3 regions of the Cupriavidus sp. FW305-27 genome follow, and region 1 is predicted to be linked to each of the others. Evidence: predicted binding sites of a transcription regulator. Region 1 holds the regulator's gene; each other region holds the start of a gene.

Region 1 (4,214 bases):
TGGTCATTTATTCCGTGATCTGGGTGGCGTTGCTGGCCGGGTTCATGGCTTCGATCGCGCTGCGCACGCCGCTGAAGGTCGACATCATCCGCGACCGTGGTGCGCTCGGCCGTGAAGTGGAAGGCCGCTGGATCGAGAATGTCTATCGCCTGCAGCTGATCAACACCACCGAAGCGCCGATGCAGATCAGCGTGCGCGCCGACAGCGACGAACTGAAGAACCTGACCGTGGAATACGATAAGCAGGCCGAATCGCTGGCGCCGACGTCCAACCGGTTGCTGCCGATCCGGATCCGCGTGCCGATCGAGGCCGCGGCGCAGGGCACGCACAAGATCAACGTGACGGTGACGAGCGAAGGCACGGAGCAGGGGCATGCCGAAATCCGGCAATCCACCAGTTTCATCGTGCCGCGCGATTTGTGAAGCTAGGTCGTCAAGATGAAGGGGGCAAGATGAGTCAGCAAGGCAATCCGTGGTGGAAGGAGCCGTGGCCGTGGCTGTTGATGAGCGGCCCGCTGGTGGCGATGGTGGCGTGTGGCGTGACGATCTGGCTGGCATCCACGCATCCGGACATGCCGGTGCAGGGTGCAACGCGCCATGGCCTGGTGGTCGAGAAGGCCGACGCCGCGCCGCCCAAGGCTGCCGCTGTGAGGCAGCCATGAGGTTGCGCTGGCTGATGTGGGTACTCTGGCCGGCGTTCCTGATGGCCGGGTTCGCGACCGCGACGGTGTTTTCGGTGGTGGATCCCGGTGACCTGAACTTCTTCGGCCAGCCGATCGAAGCGTCCCGCGAATCGGTCTACACCGTTGGTTTCCTGATGGCCTGGGTGTTCTGCGCGTTGTCCAGCGGACTGACGCTCTACACCATGCCGACGCGGCTCAGCGATACCGACGAACTGGAATAAGCGGATCGGTGTGAGGTCTGCGCTGCCATGTCCGCATGCGGTACCTGGCAGCGCCTTGGCCGCTTAGCAGGAGCGGCTGTAGAGCTGCTTGATGCCGTCGATGTCCACGAGCTTGACGTGGCGCTGGCGAATCTGGATCAGGCCGGCTTCGGCAAAGCGGGAGAACAGGCGGCTGACGGTTTCGAGCTTCAGGCCCAGGTAGCTGCCGATCTCTTCGCGGCTCATGCGCATCACGAACTCGGACGCCGAATAGCCGCGTGCCGACAGGCGCTCAGAGAGGTTGATCAGGAAGGCGGCAAGCCGTTCCTCGGCGCGCATCGAGCCCAGCGTGACCAGCATCAGTTGGTCATGCGTGATTTCCTTGCCCATCAGGCGCAGGAACTGCTGCTGCAGCGACGGCAGGTCTGCCGACAGGGACTGCAACTCGCTCATGCGGACCACGCAGACTTCGGTGTCCTCCAGCGCGGCGGCATCGGAGGCATGCTGCATCTCGCCCAGCCCGTCGAGACCGACAATTTCGCCGGGCAGGTGGAAGCCGGTAATCTGCGAGCGGCCGTCTTCAGTGGTGACGTGGGTCTTGAGCGTGCCAAAGCGCACGGCATAGACCGCGGTGAGCGGATCGCCCATGCGATACAGGGTTTCACCCTTGTGCACACGGATGCGTTCCTGAACCAGCGTGTCCATCTTGGCGAGGTCTTGCTGCGACATGCCGACCGGAAGGCACAGCTGCCCCATCGCACAGGTGGAGCAGCGTGGTGACATCTCGGTAATGGGAATGGAGGTGAGCAATTGGAACCTGCTAGAAATGGCAGCGAGGGCGCGATAACGGCATTTTACCGTGCGATGTGATGTGGTAGGGAGTGAGAATTGACACTTGGCGTACTGATCAGCGTTTTTCTGCTGGCTTTGCTGGGCGGGGTCCACTGCGCCGCCATGTGCGGCGGCGTGGCGCTGGCCGTGGAGCAGCGTCACGGCGCGGCGGCGACGATCAGTCTGGTGCCCAGCCGTGCCGCCTGGCTCGGCGAGTTGCTGATAATGCACCTGGGCCGGATCTCGACCTATATGCTGCTTGGGGCCGCGCTAGGCGCGGTCGGTGCTTCGGCGTGGAAACAGGACTATCTGCCGGTGCAGCGCTGGCTGTTCGGCGCGGGCAGCGTCATGCTGCTGTGGTCGGGCTGGCGGTTGCTGCGCGGCAACACGTTTACCGTCGACTGGCTGGAGCGGCTGGCGTCGCGTGCCAGCGCAGCGGTGGCGCGCCGGCTGGGTGGCGTGGCACGCGGCATGCCGTCCTTTGTGCGCGCACGCGGCGGCCTGGCGCGGCGATACGGCGTGGGCCTGGCGTGGGGGCTGGTGCCGTGCGGCATGGTCTATGGGGCGCTCACGCTCGCGCTGCTGGCGGGCAATGCGGCGTCCGGCGCACTCGTGATGGGCGTGTTCGGGCTCGGCACACTGCCTAACCTGCTGGTGCTCTCCGGCCTGTCAGGCTATTTGCGTACGCTGTCGCGACGTCCCGGCGTGCGCCTGGGGGCCGGCCTGGCGGTAATGGCGTTCGGCGGCCTTGGCATTGCGCGAGCGGTGCTGTTGCCACATTCGCTGGCCGAGCATGGATTCTGCCTGGTGTTCTGAGGCGCCGGCGCTGCGCCGGCAACGGATGATGGTTGCAGGCGGGGGCGGGAATGCCATACAATCGCCAACATTGCGGTATCGCGCGGTGTCTTGTGAGCCGCGGTAAGCAGCGGGCGAGCAGCGCCAGGCGGCCTTCATACCAGAAGGTGAGTTCAGGGCAGGGGAAGCGGAAGGTTTTCGATGCCCGTCCCGTCCCCACAGTCCATCCGGTTCAAAAGATCTGGTTCAAAAGTCCGGCTGGCACTGCGGTGTTGGCGATGCCGGCCTTGCTCCCGATACCCGTTTTTCTTGCGTCCGAGGCCTTCAGTTCGCTGACAGCGACGTCCGGTATGTGCGGACGCGCTACGCAAGAGGTTCGCTGGCTGGCCCATAACGGCATGCGAACGATCTCCTGCCGGAACGCCCGGCAACTCGATGCAAAGATAGGGAAGTGCACGGCTTGGATGCAGCAGGTATCCGGCTAGCTGCGCAATGAGATGGCGGTGGCTTTCGCACCGCTGTATCCAAAATCTCCGGTGCCCCGGATCCGTCCGGGAGCAGGTGCAAAGACAGGCTGCACACCATCAACATGAATACCCAAGAGGCGAAGATCGTCCTCGAGACGGCGCTGATCTGCGCGCAGGAACCGTTGCGCGTCAATGATCTGCGGCGGCTGTTTGACGACGACGTCGGCGCAGACACCATCCGCGTGCTGCTTGATGAACTGCGGCAGGACTGGCGGCCGCGCGGCGTGGAACTGGTGGCCCTGGCCAGCGGCTGGCGCTTCCAGAGCCGGCCGGAAATGCGTGAATACCTGGATCGGCTGAATCCAGAAAAGCCGCCAAAATATTCGCGCGCGGTGATGGAAACACTGGCGATCATTGCCTACCGGCAGCCGGTGACCCGCGGCGATATCGAGGAAATCCGCGGCGTGACGGTCAGCACGGAAGTCATCAAGAAGCTTGAGGACCGCAGCTGGATCGAGGTGATCGGACACCGCGACGTGCCGGGCAGGCCGGCGCTGTATGCGACCACCAAGGCGTTCCTGGACGATCTTGGCCTGCGTACGCTGGATGAGCTGCCGCCGCTGGAAGATGCCCAGGCGCAGGCGCAGGCAACCCTGCTGGAACAGCAGGCCATCAATTTTGAAGACCTGGCTGCAAACAAGGCGGCCAGCGCCGACGAAGAGGCTTTTGCCAACCCCGCCGCGCATGCGGCGGATGTGGCTGAAGCATCCGTCGCAAACGAAGCCGAGACGACCGGCCCGGTCGACCAAGGCGCCAATGGCTTTGACGCGCAACCGCTGCAAGCTGCAGCCGACGATGCCGCCGAGGCCGCTTCCACCGAACCAGCCGCACCCAATCCGGACGGGGCGCGGGGCGATTTGCCGGACAACGGCACCCCGCCGCACCCGAGCGAGCACGACGAGCGCGTGCCGAACTGAACAACATGCAACATCCGATAGTGAATATCTTGTCTGATTCCGTTGAGCAAGACACCCGCAATGCGGGCGCACCCGCCGACACCGGCGCCGCAGAACCCGGATCGGGCAGCGAAGCCGCGCCCCGCCGCAAGGGGCTGCGCCGCGGGCTGAGGAACCTGGTCGCATCGCGCCGCCAGGCACAGGACCGCGGCGAGGGCGCCGAAGGCGCCGGCGGCCAGGCCGATGCCGGTGAAGCGGGCGCCGCACAGGCGGCGGGCGGTGC
Region 2 (4,214 bases), on a different contig from region 1:
AGCGCTATGTACCGGGCCAAGCGCGCGGGACGCAACCGCTTCATGCTGGACGGCGACGCCTGAGCGGCACGGCTACGACGCCGCACCTGCCCGCCCCACGGTGGCGCCGTGCAAGGCCACCAGCCGCGCCGCCGCCTGGCTGACCCATGCGGGCCGCGGCGCGGCGTCGAGCCAGTACTTGACCTCCAGGCCCAGCGCGGTATCGCCGCTGATCACCAGCCGGCGCTGGAAGAACAGCGTGTCGGTATCGGCCTCGCCGCCCAGCAGGCGCAGGTAGTCGACCGCGCAGGCGCGCAGCGTCAGCTCAGCCTCGGCGTCCGCTGCCGCGGCACGAAAGCGCCCGCCTTCGCAGCGGAACGGCACGGCCAGCCCAAGGTCCTGCACCGTCAGCAGGAAGGCGTGTCCGTCCAGTGCGGCCGGTGGCTCCAGCCATCCCGCTCGGCGCGCCAGCTCCAGCGCCGCCACCAGCGGCAGCGCCCTGGCACGGGCGGGCATGCGCCGGTGCACGCCCGCGATCAGCTTGTGCAGCGCGCTCATGCCCGGGCCTCCCAGGCGATGCCCGCGCTGCCGTGCCAGTAGCCGTTGCAGGGCTGGGCGCCGGTCGGCGTGATGCCGCTGGCAGCGGGTGCCTGTTCACCAGCACGAATCGCCGCGAGCTGTTGCACCACCTGCAGCGTGCCGGACGAATGCGGGCTCACGCGCAGCATCCCCACCCCCATCCGCGCCATCGCCAACGCCTCTGCGCACAGGTCCAGGCAGGTGGCGCTCTGCGTCTGCACGCCGTTGAGCGTGAAGAACGCCTGCCCCTCGCCGGTGGCTGCCACCAGGCCGTCGGGATAGTCCATGCAGCGGAACTCGCAACTGTCCTTGCGCAGGCGATGGTGGCGCGCGGTAAAGCAGCGCGCCGAGAACGCCAGCGGCAGCCGGCCCCAGACAAAGGCTTCCAGGCGCATGCCGGTGGGGCGCGCCGCTGCCAGCGCGGCCAGTGTGGCGCCATCCATCTCCACCGGCGCGACGCAGCCGGCCGCGCCCAGCCCGGCCAGCCACGCCAGCGTATCGGCGTGGTAGACATTGAGGTGGGGGCCGCCGACAAAGGGCCGCCCTTGCATGCAGCGCACCGCGCCAAGGTCGTTGGCCTCGACCAGGTAGTCGTCCTGGGCGCAGGCGCGGCGCATCCAGGCGATGTCAGTGTCGGACTCCACCAGCACCGGCGTGGACAGCACCACCTCCTTGCCGGCATCGCGCAGCATTTGCGCAATCTCCAGCCATTGCGCATGGCGGACTTCATGGCGGCGCGTGCAGACGGTCTCGCCGAGATAGACGCGGTCGACCGGCGCATCGGCGACCGACGCATAGAACTGCATCACGGCCTCGCGCGGCCAGTAGTACAGCAGTGGGCCCAGGGCGATGCCGAAGTCGGGCATCGCTACGGTTTGCGGCATCGCGGCCGCGGCAATCTCTGGCATGGGAAGCTCCGTCATGGCCGGTTCAAGGCAGATCGATGTCATGGGTGTCACCGCCACGGCCGGTCATAGGCGCCTTGCGTGACCTGGTCGCCTTCGGCATGGCGCCCCAGCGTGCTCTGCCACTCTTGCCGCGGCACGAAGCGTGCCGGATCGGCGCAGGCCGCGTCGATGGCCGCGCGCAGCACACCGACCACATCGCCCACATAGCGCGGGCTGCGCTGCCGGCCTTCGATCTTGATGGCAGCGATGCCCATGTCGATCAGCGCCGGCAGCAGCGACAGCGCATTGAGGCTGGTGGGCTCTTCCAGCACGTAGCCGCGCTCGCCCTCCACCTCGAAGCGGCCCTTGCACAGCGTGGGATAGCCGGCCGGCTCGCCCGGCGCATAGCTGTCGATCAGGATGCCCGACAGCCGCGCCTGCATGGTGCCGTCCTGCTCGGTCCAGCGCACCGCGTGCGCGGGCGAGCAGACGCCCTTGTTGTTGGGCGAGTCGCCGGTGGCGTAGGACGACAGCAGGCAGCGCCCCTCGGCCATCACGCACAGGCTGCCGAAGCCGAACACCTCCAGCTCCACGCTGGTCTGGCGCGCCAGCTTGCCGATCTGCGCCAGCGACAGCACGCGCGGCAGCACCACGCGGCGGATATGGAAGCGCTCGCGCATCAGCTCGATGGCGTCGGCGTGCGTGGCCGAACCCTGCACCGACAGGTGCAGGCGCAAGCCCGGATGGCGCTCGCACGCATAGTCCATCAGGCCGGCGTCGGCCATGATGACCGCGTCGGCGCCAAGGTCCGCCGCCGCATCGACCGCGCGCTGCCATTGGGCCACCGCGCCCATCTGGGCAAAGGTGTTGATCGCGAACAGCACCTCGGCGCCGCGCGCGTGGGCTTCGGCCACGCCGGTGCGGATGTCGGCCTCGGTAAAGTTCAGGCCGCCGAAGTTGCGCGCGTTGGTGGCATCGCGCAGGCCCAGGTAGACCGCGTCGGCGCCGTGCTGCAGCGCCATGCGCAGGGCCGCCAGCGAACCGGCGGGCGCAACGAGCTGGGGCCGGCGCGGCACGTTCGCCGCGGTGGATGGAGCTGGGGAGGCAGGGGTCATCGGTGATGGCGCCGGCGGCGGCGCGAAGATGAAGACAGCCGCCGATGCTAGCCAAGCGCTTGCAGCAGGGGCTTGACCGCGCGCAAACCCACGCCAACCGCACACCGCCCGCGCCGGCCTATGCCGGTCGGCGTAGGCCGATGGCAGGCCACCACCGCGCGCTTGACCTGCGGCAAACGCCGGCACGTGCCGCTGTGCCACGCTTGCCCGGTCATCCACGCGGCTGGCCGCACGCCGGCCCCGCGCCCATCCTCTTCCGGAGATTTTATGAATCAACCCTGGCTCAAGCTGGCCGGCCGCCGCCTGCTGCCCATCGTGCAGGGCGGCATGGGCATCGGCATCTCGGCCCACCGGCTGGCCGGCGCCGTCGCGCGCGAGAACGGCGTCGGCACCATCGCCAGCATCGACCTGCGCCACCACCACCCCGACCTGATGGAACGCACCCGCGGCAGCCGTGACAAGCCCGCCATCGAAGCCGCCAACCTCGAAGCGCTGGATCGCGAGATCCGTGCCGCGCGCACGGCGTCCGAGGGCCGCGGGCTGATCGCCGTCAACGTGATGAAGGCGGTGGGCTCGCACGCCGCGCTGGTGCGGCAATCCTGTGAAAGCGGCGCCGATGCCATCGTCATGGGCGCTGGCCTGCCGCTGGACCTGCCCGAACTGACCGCCAGCCACCCCAGGGTGGCGCTGATCCCGATCCTGTCCGAGGCGCGCGGCATCGGCCTGGTGCTGCGCCGCTGGATGAAGAAGGGCCGCCTGCCCGATGCCATCGTGGTCGAGCATCCGGCCCATGCCGGCGGCCATCTGGGCGCGGCCAGCATCCAGGACCTGTCAGAGCCGCGCTTTTCGTTTTCGCGCGTGCTGGCCGAATGCCGCGAGCTGTTTGCGCAGCTCGGGCTGGCCTGGGACAGCATTCCGCTGATCCTGGCCGGCGGCATCGACAGCCATGCCAAGGTGCGCCACTGGCTGGGCGAGGGCGCCGCCGCGGTGCAGCTGGGCACGGCCTTCGCCGTGACCGAGGAATGCGATGCCCACCCGGCCTTCAAGCAGGTGCTGGCCACGGCGCGGCCCGAGACCCTGCGCGAGTTCACCAGCGTGGCCGGGCTGCCCGCGCGCGCCGTGCTGACGCCGTGGCTGTCGCGCTACCTGTCGAGCGAGTCGCGGCTGCAGCGCCGCGCCAGGCCGCGTGAATGCCTGGAGGGCTTCGACTGCCTGCAGGCGTGCGGGCTGCGCGACGGCATTGCCCGCATCGGCCAGTTCTGCATCGACCTGAAGCTGGCGCAGGCCGTGCGCGGCGACGTGGAGCGCGGCCTGTTCTTCCGCGGCCGGGGTGCGCTGCCCTTCGGCGAGGCGATCCGGCCGGTGGCGGAGCTGATGCACTATCTGTTGACGGGGGAAAAGCCCGCCGGGCTGGCACCAGCCTGACGGCAACAGCTTCAGCAATCTGAGCGAGCCAACTCGCAAGGCCGGCAAGTGCAACGGGCGCCGCACACCCGCAGCAGGAAAGACTTTGTCAGCAATCTGAGCGCGGCGGTAATCCGCCGCGCTTCTTCATCTCCCGCATGCATCGCAACGCTCCCAGCAGTTGCCACCCCAGCCACGCATTGGCGCCCGCCAGCAGCACGCCGCCAGCGCGGGCCAGCGGCGCCGGCGC
Region 3 (4,214 bases), on a different contig from region 1:
CCGCTCGGCGTGGGCAGGCCTGAATCCGCGAGCCGCAACCCCTGCGCGAAGACTGCCGATGCGCGCGCGACCAGCGGCGGTTGGAGCGCGGTACCGCGGCTTTGACACGTATCAACAGCAGTTGCGCCGGTTGCCCTACGCTGCATTTAACCAGTCCAGACCCGAGTCGCCACAGGCTCCCATCGCCGGAGAAACCGCTATGTACCAGCGCATCCTTGTCGCCATGGACGGCGGCGCCGCATCGGAACTTGCCCTGGAACAGGCCATGATCATCGCGCGCGCCGCCAACGCCGAAGTGGAGGTGGTCCATGTGGTCGATGACCGCAGCCCGTTTCTGGATGCCAGCAATCTGGATCCGGTGAGATTGATAGAGGACCTCACGACGGCGGGGCAAAGCGTTCTCGCTGCCGCCGCCGGCCGGCTTGCCGCAGCGGGTATTCGCCACGTAACGCGGCTGCTCGGTAAGCCTATGGTCGAGGGCGACGTTGCTGCCACGATCGCTGCCGAAGCCAATGGCTGGGGCGCTGATCTGGTTGTGATGGGTACGCACGGCCGCCGGGGAGTGCGGCGACTCGTCATGGGCAGCGTCGCGCGAAGCGTGATCAACCTGGCCGTCGCGCCCGTCCTGCTTCTCCGCGCCGAGGAAGCGTAAGCAGGCGAACAGATTTTGGAGGGCATTACGCCAGAAAGCTATGCATACGATCGACTTTTCCGGCGAGACGCCGGATTACTGCCCGACCGGGCCAAGCCTGCGGTGTGCCGTGAAGGTGGATGGCACACCGGCGACCTATGAGATCACTGCCGAGGCGCTTGAGGATCATTTCGGCGCACGCTCGTACCGCAGTGAAGATTTGCTGCCGGCATTCATGAGCAACCGCCAGGACATTGAACGCGTCGCGGGAGCGCTGTTCGAGATGACAGGTGCGCGGCACATCGTGCTGCACAGCGGCCATTTTCGCTTCGCGGTGTGAGGCGCACGTCCTGGCCGGCGGCAGCCGCCACCGGGCGGTGCGCGTCCTTACAAGGAGCTACCCATGAAGAATCGCTTGCAGTCATGCACACCGGAGAAACGGCCAGGATGGCGCAGGCTTGCCGCCTGCGCGTTGGTGCCGCTATGCACAGCGTGTACCGCCGTACCGGACCTGCTGCGGCCGCCGAAGCCACGCACCGCCGCGCTGGCGGCAGGCAGCCTGGGCCAACTCGTACCTGGTGCCAGCGGTATTGCCTGTAGCGCGGACACGAAGACGGCTTGATGCACGACAAATCCGGGGCGGGGTGGCGATATAGATTCAAGAAAAGCTCCGTCCGGGGCTGCCTGATGGAGTCAATCCATGGACTACGCAACGATCCTGGTTCATCTCGATGCCGGCCGCCGCGTGTACGACCGGCTGCACCTCGCCACCCGGCTGGCGCTGGAGTTTCATTCCACGCTGGTTGGCCTGCTAGCCGTCGGCAAGCCGGATCCCACCGCCGTGCGCTACCTGGTGGACGGTGACCGCAATCTTGCCTCTTACACCGAATGGCGGCATCAGGTCGGCGAGCGGGCCCGTCACGCCCTGATGGGCGCAACGGACGAGGTAACCGTCATTACGGAATGGCGGGCGCCGGACTGGGCCACGGCGGCAACGGTCCAGGCAGAGGCGCATCGGGCGGATCTTGTCATCCTCGGACAGCGCGATCCCACTGATGAAGCCGCCTACGCCGAGCCCGGCTTTGTTGAATCCATTGTGCTGGGATGCGGGCGGCCGGTGCTGGTGGTTCCGTATGCGGGCCGGTTCCCGAGCGTTGGCAAGAACATCATGGTGGCGTGGAACGGCAGCCGCGAGTCGGCGCGGGCCATCCGCGATGCGCTTCCGCTCCTGCAGCGCGCGGGCACTGTGGAGGTGGTCTCGTGGACACCGTCTGGGGTTCTGAAGGGGACATGGGTTTCGCCGCCTCAGCATGCCGTGGACTGGCTGGGTCGGCATGGCGTGGCGGTGCAGCTTTGCACGCTTGGAGCGGAAGACGGCGAAGACGTCGGCCAGATGTTACTCTCACACGCCGCGGACCGAAATGCTGACCTGATCGTCATGGGGGCCTACGGGCACAGCCGGGTGCACGAGCTGGTCCTTGGCGGTGTCACCCGCACGTTGCTTGAGTCGATGACAGTGCCGGTCCTGATGTCGCACTGATATTGCCGCAGCGCCTCGGCGATGCGATGAAGTGAGGTGCGGTGCGGTTCGGCTGCTGCCAGGGAGCGGGATGTGGGACACAACCGAACGCTCCACCAGCTTGCGCGGGGTTTCTGGAATGAGTTCCTTAGGCGTCGGCCGGCATTTCCCGTGTCCGACGGCATGTTTCCATTCGATCCGGCTACCCGAAAGTTTGCCCGCTCGCAAGGTTGCCAGGCGCAGCACAGTGAACAAGAGGCTAGGGTTCCAGCACGTAGGTACCAGGAGCGTCCGCGAGCCCCTGGCCCGGCGCCTGTCGCGTGCAGCGCGCTGTCGAGTGGGCCACTAGCCAGTCATGCCACGCCGGCCACCAGGAACCGTCGCGGTACACAGCCACGTTGAGGAATTGCTCCGGGCTCAGGTAGGGCGCGGCGGGCAATCGCGTATGCACATGGTAGCGCCGGCCCGGGTGGCCCGGCTCGGACACGATGCCTGCGTTGTGGCCGCCCGAGGTCAGCAAGAAGGTCAGTTCAGCCTTGGTCAGTAAGTGCAGCTTGTACACGGAGCGCCAGGGCGAGACGTGGTCGTGTTCGGTGCCAACCACGAAAAGCGGGAGGTCGAGGTCCGACAGGGCGACGGGCTGTCCGCCCACGCACAGCTTGCCGGTGGCCAGCTCATTGCCCAGGAACAGCTTGTGCAGGCATTCCGAATGCAGGCGGTAAGGCAAGCGGGTGGTGTCGCGGTTCCAGGAGACCAGATCGTTGGCGCGCAAACGTTGGCCGAGCAAATACTCGCTCATTACGCGCGACCAGATCAGGTCCTGGGCGTTCAGCATCTGAAAGGCAGACTTCATCTGAGGCCCGTCCAGATATCCCTGACTCCACATGAGGGCGTCGAGCGTGGCGAGCGAGCTCTTGTCGATGAACAGGCCCAGTTCGCCCGGATCATGGAAATCGGTCTCTGCCGCAAAGAGCGTCATGCTGGCCAGTGGCCCGCCGGCGGCGTCGCGGGCCAGCATGGCGGCACCCGTGGCAAGCAGGGTGCCGCCCAGGCAATACCCGGCGGCGTGGACGTGCGCGCCGTCGCAGCGCGCGTGCACGGTGTTGAGCGCGGTCAGAAGCCCGGCCTCCAGATAGGTGTCAAGCCCGAAGTCGCGGGCCGAGGCGTCCGGGTTCTTCCATGAAATCATGAACACGGTATGGCCGCTCTCGACCAGGTAGCGCACCAGCGAATCCTCGGGCTTCAGGTCGAGGATGTAGTACCGCATGATCCAGGACGGCACGATCAGCACCGGCTCGCGCCAGACTGTATTGGCGCCAAGGGCGGGCGCATATTCGATCAGTTCAATTAGTGCGTTGCGGAACACCACCTTGCCAGGCGTGCGCGCCACGTCGCGCCCGGGTAGAAATTCCAGCGCGGGGCGCCCCGCAGGCAGTCCAGGCACCTTTGACAACAGCTCACTGGCGTCCTGCAGCCAGTGATGGGCGCCTTGCAGGAAGTTGGCGCCGAAGGTGCTCGAGGCGGTCCTGGCAATGGTCGGATTCATCCACCAAACATTGCCGGGCGCGAGCAGGTCAAGCCATTGCCGGGCGCAGAAGGCGACGATGTGCTGGTGATGACGCGACAGGCCGTCAATATCCTGCGTCAGCGACTCCCAGAAGGCTTCGTTGCGCATGAACGCATCGCGCCAGCAGCGATAAGGCCAGTCCTGCCAGCCGGCATCGGCAAAGCGCTGATCGCTGAGGTCAACGGACGGCGGCTCGGCCGCGGTCGGCAACAGCCGTGGCCAGTCCTCGATGCTGTGCTGCAGCCACACCTGCCATGCCTGCACAATCTTTGCCGGGGAGATGCCGAGCTGCAGCGCCCAGTCGAGTCCGGCCAGACTTGCCGAGATCACCGACAGGCCCCCGGTGGCACGGGCCAGGCCGGCGCGGATCTGCTTGTCCATCCAGACTTGCGCCGGTATGGCGGCCTGCGGCGCGCATTCCGGCATGGCCGACAGGCTGGGCGGTGACGTCCTGTCGTCGATCCTCATTGCAGGTGTTGCCCGCCGTTGATGGCAAA

The links. The regulator FNR, encoded in region 1, switches genes on or off when oxygen is low (the NO sensors DNR and NnrR bind a similar motif). The targets are predictions, from matches to a motif close to TTGATNNNNATCAA.
Region 2: the regulator FNR is predicted to act here: its motif matches at 2,723-2,736, upstream of ubiU (ubiquinone anaerobic biosynthesis protein UbiU).
Region 3: the regulator FNR is predicted to act here: its motif matches at 1,250-1,263, upstream of AC3WRI_RS12085 (universal stress protein).

Annotation. Positions count from the first base shown of each region.
Region 1 covers NZ_JBYTAG010000027.1:42,687-46,900, reverse strand. Annotated here, with positions in the region: gene ccoG (cytochrome c oxidase accessory protein CcoG) at 1-422, shown strand, start outside; gene AC3WRI_RS15070 (membrane protein) at 452-661, shown strand; gene AC3WRI_RS15065 (hypothetical protein) at 658-903, shown strand; gene fnr (fumarate/nitrate reduction transcriptional regulator Fnr) at 967-1,692, opposite strand; gene AC3WRI_RS15055 (sulfite exporter TauE/SafE family protein) at 1,771-2,529, shown strand; gene scpB (SMC-Scp complex subunit ScpB) at 3,098-3,952, shown strand; gene rluB (23S rRNA pseudouridine(2605) synthase RluB) at 3,958-4,214, shown strand, end outside.
Region 2 covers NZ_JBYTAG010000040.1:28,598-32,811, reverse strand. Annotated here, with positions in the region: partial or broken gene AC3WRI_RS19635 (diguanylate cyclase domain-containing protein) at 1-63, shown strand, start outside; gene ubiT (ubiquinone anaerobic biosynthesis accessory factor UbiT) at 73-537, opposite strand; gene AC3WRI_RS19625 (U32 family peptidase) at 534-1,466, opposite strand; gene ubiU (ubiquinone anaerobic biosynthesis protein UbiU) at 1,514-2,560, opposite strand; gene AC3WRI_RS19615 (NAD(P)H-dependent flavin oxidoreductase) at 2,828-3,985, shown strand; gene AC3WRI_RS19610 (hypothetical protein) at 4,074-4,214, opposite strand, start outside.
Region 3 covers NZ_JBYTAG010000020.1:15,971-20,184, reverse strand. Annotated here, with positions in the region: gene AC3WRI_RS12095 (universal stress protein) at 200-652, shown strand; gene AC3WRI_RS12090 (DUF1488 family protein) at 693-971, shown strand; gene AC3WRI_RS12085 (universal stress protein) at 1,332-2,171, shown strand; gene AC3WRI_RS12080 (PHA/PHB synthase family protein) at 2,410-4,214, opposite strand, start outside; gene phbB (acetoacetyl-CoA reductase) at 4,182-4,214, opposite strand, start outside.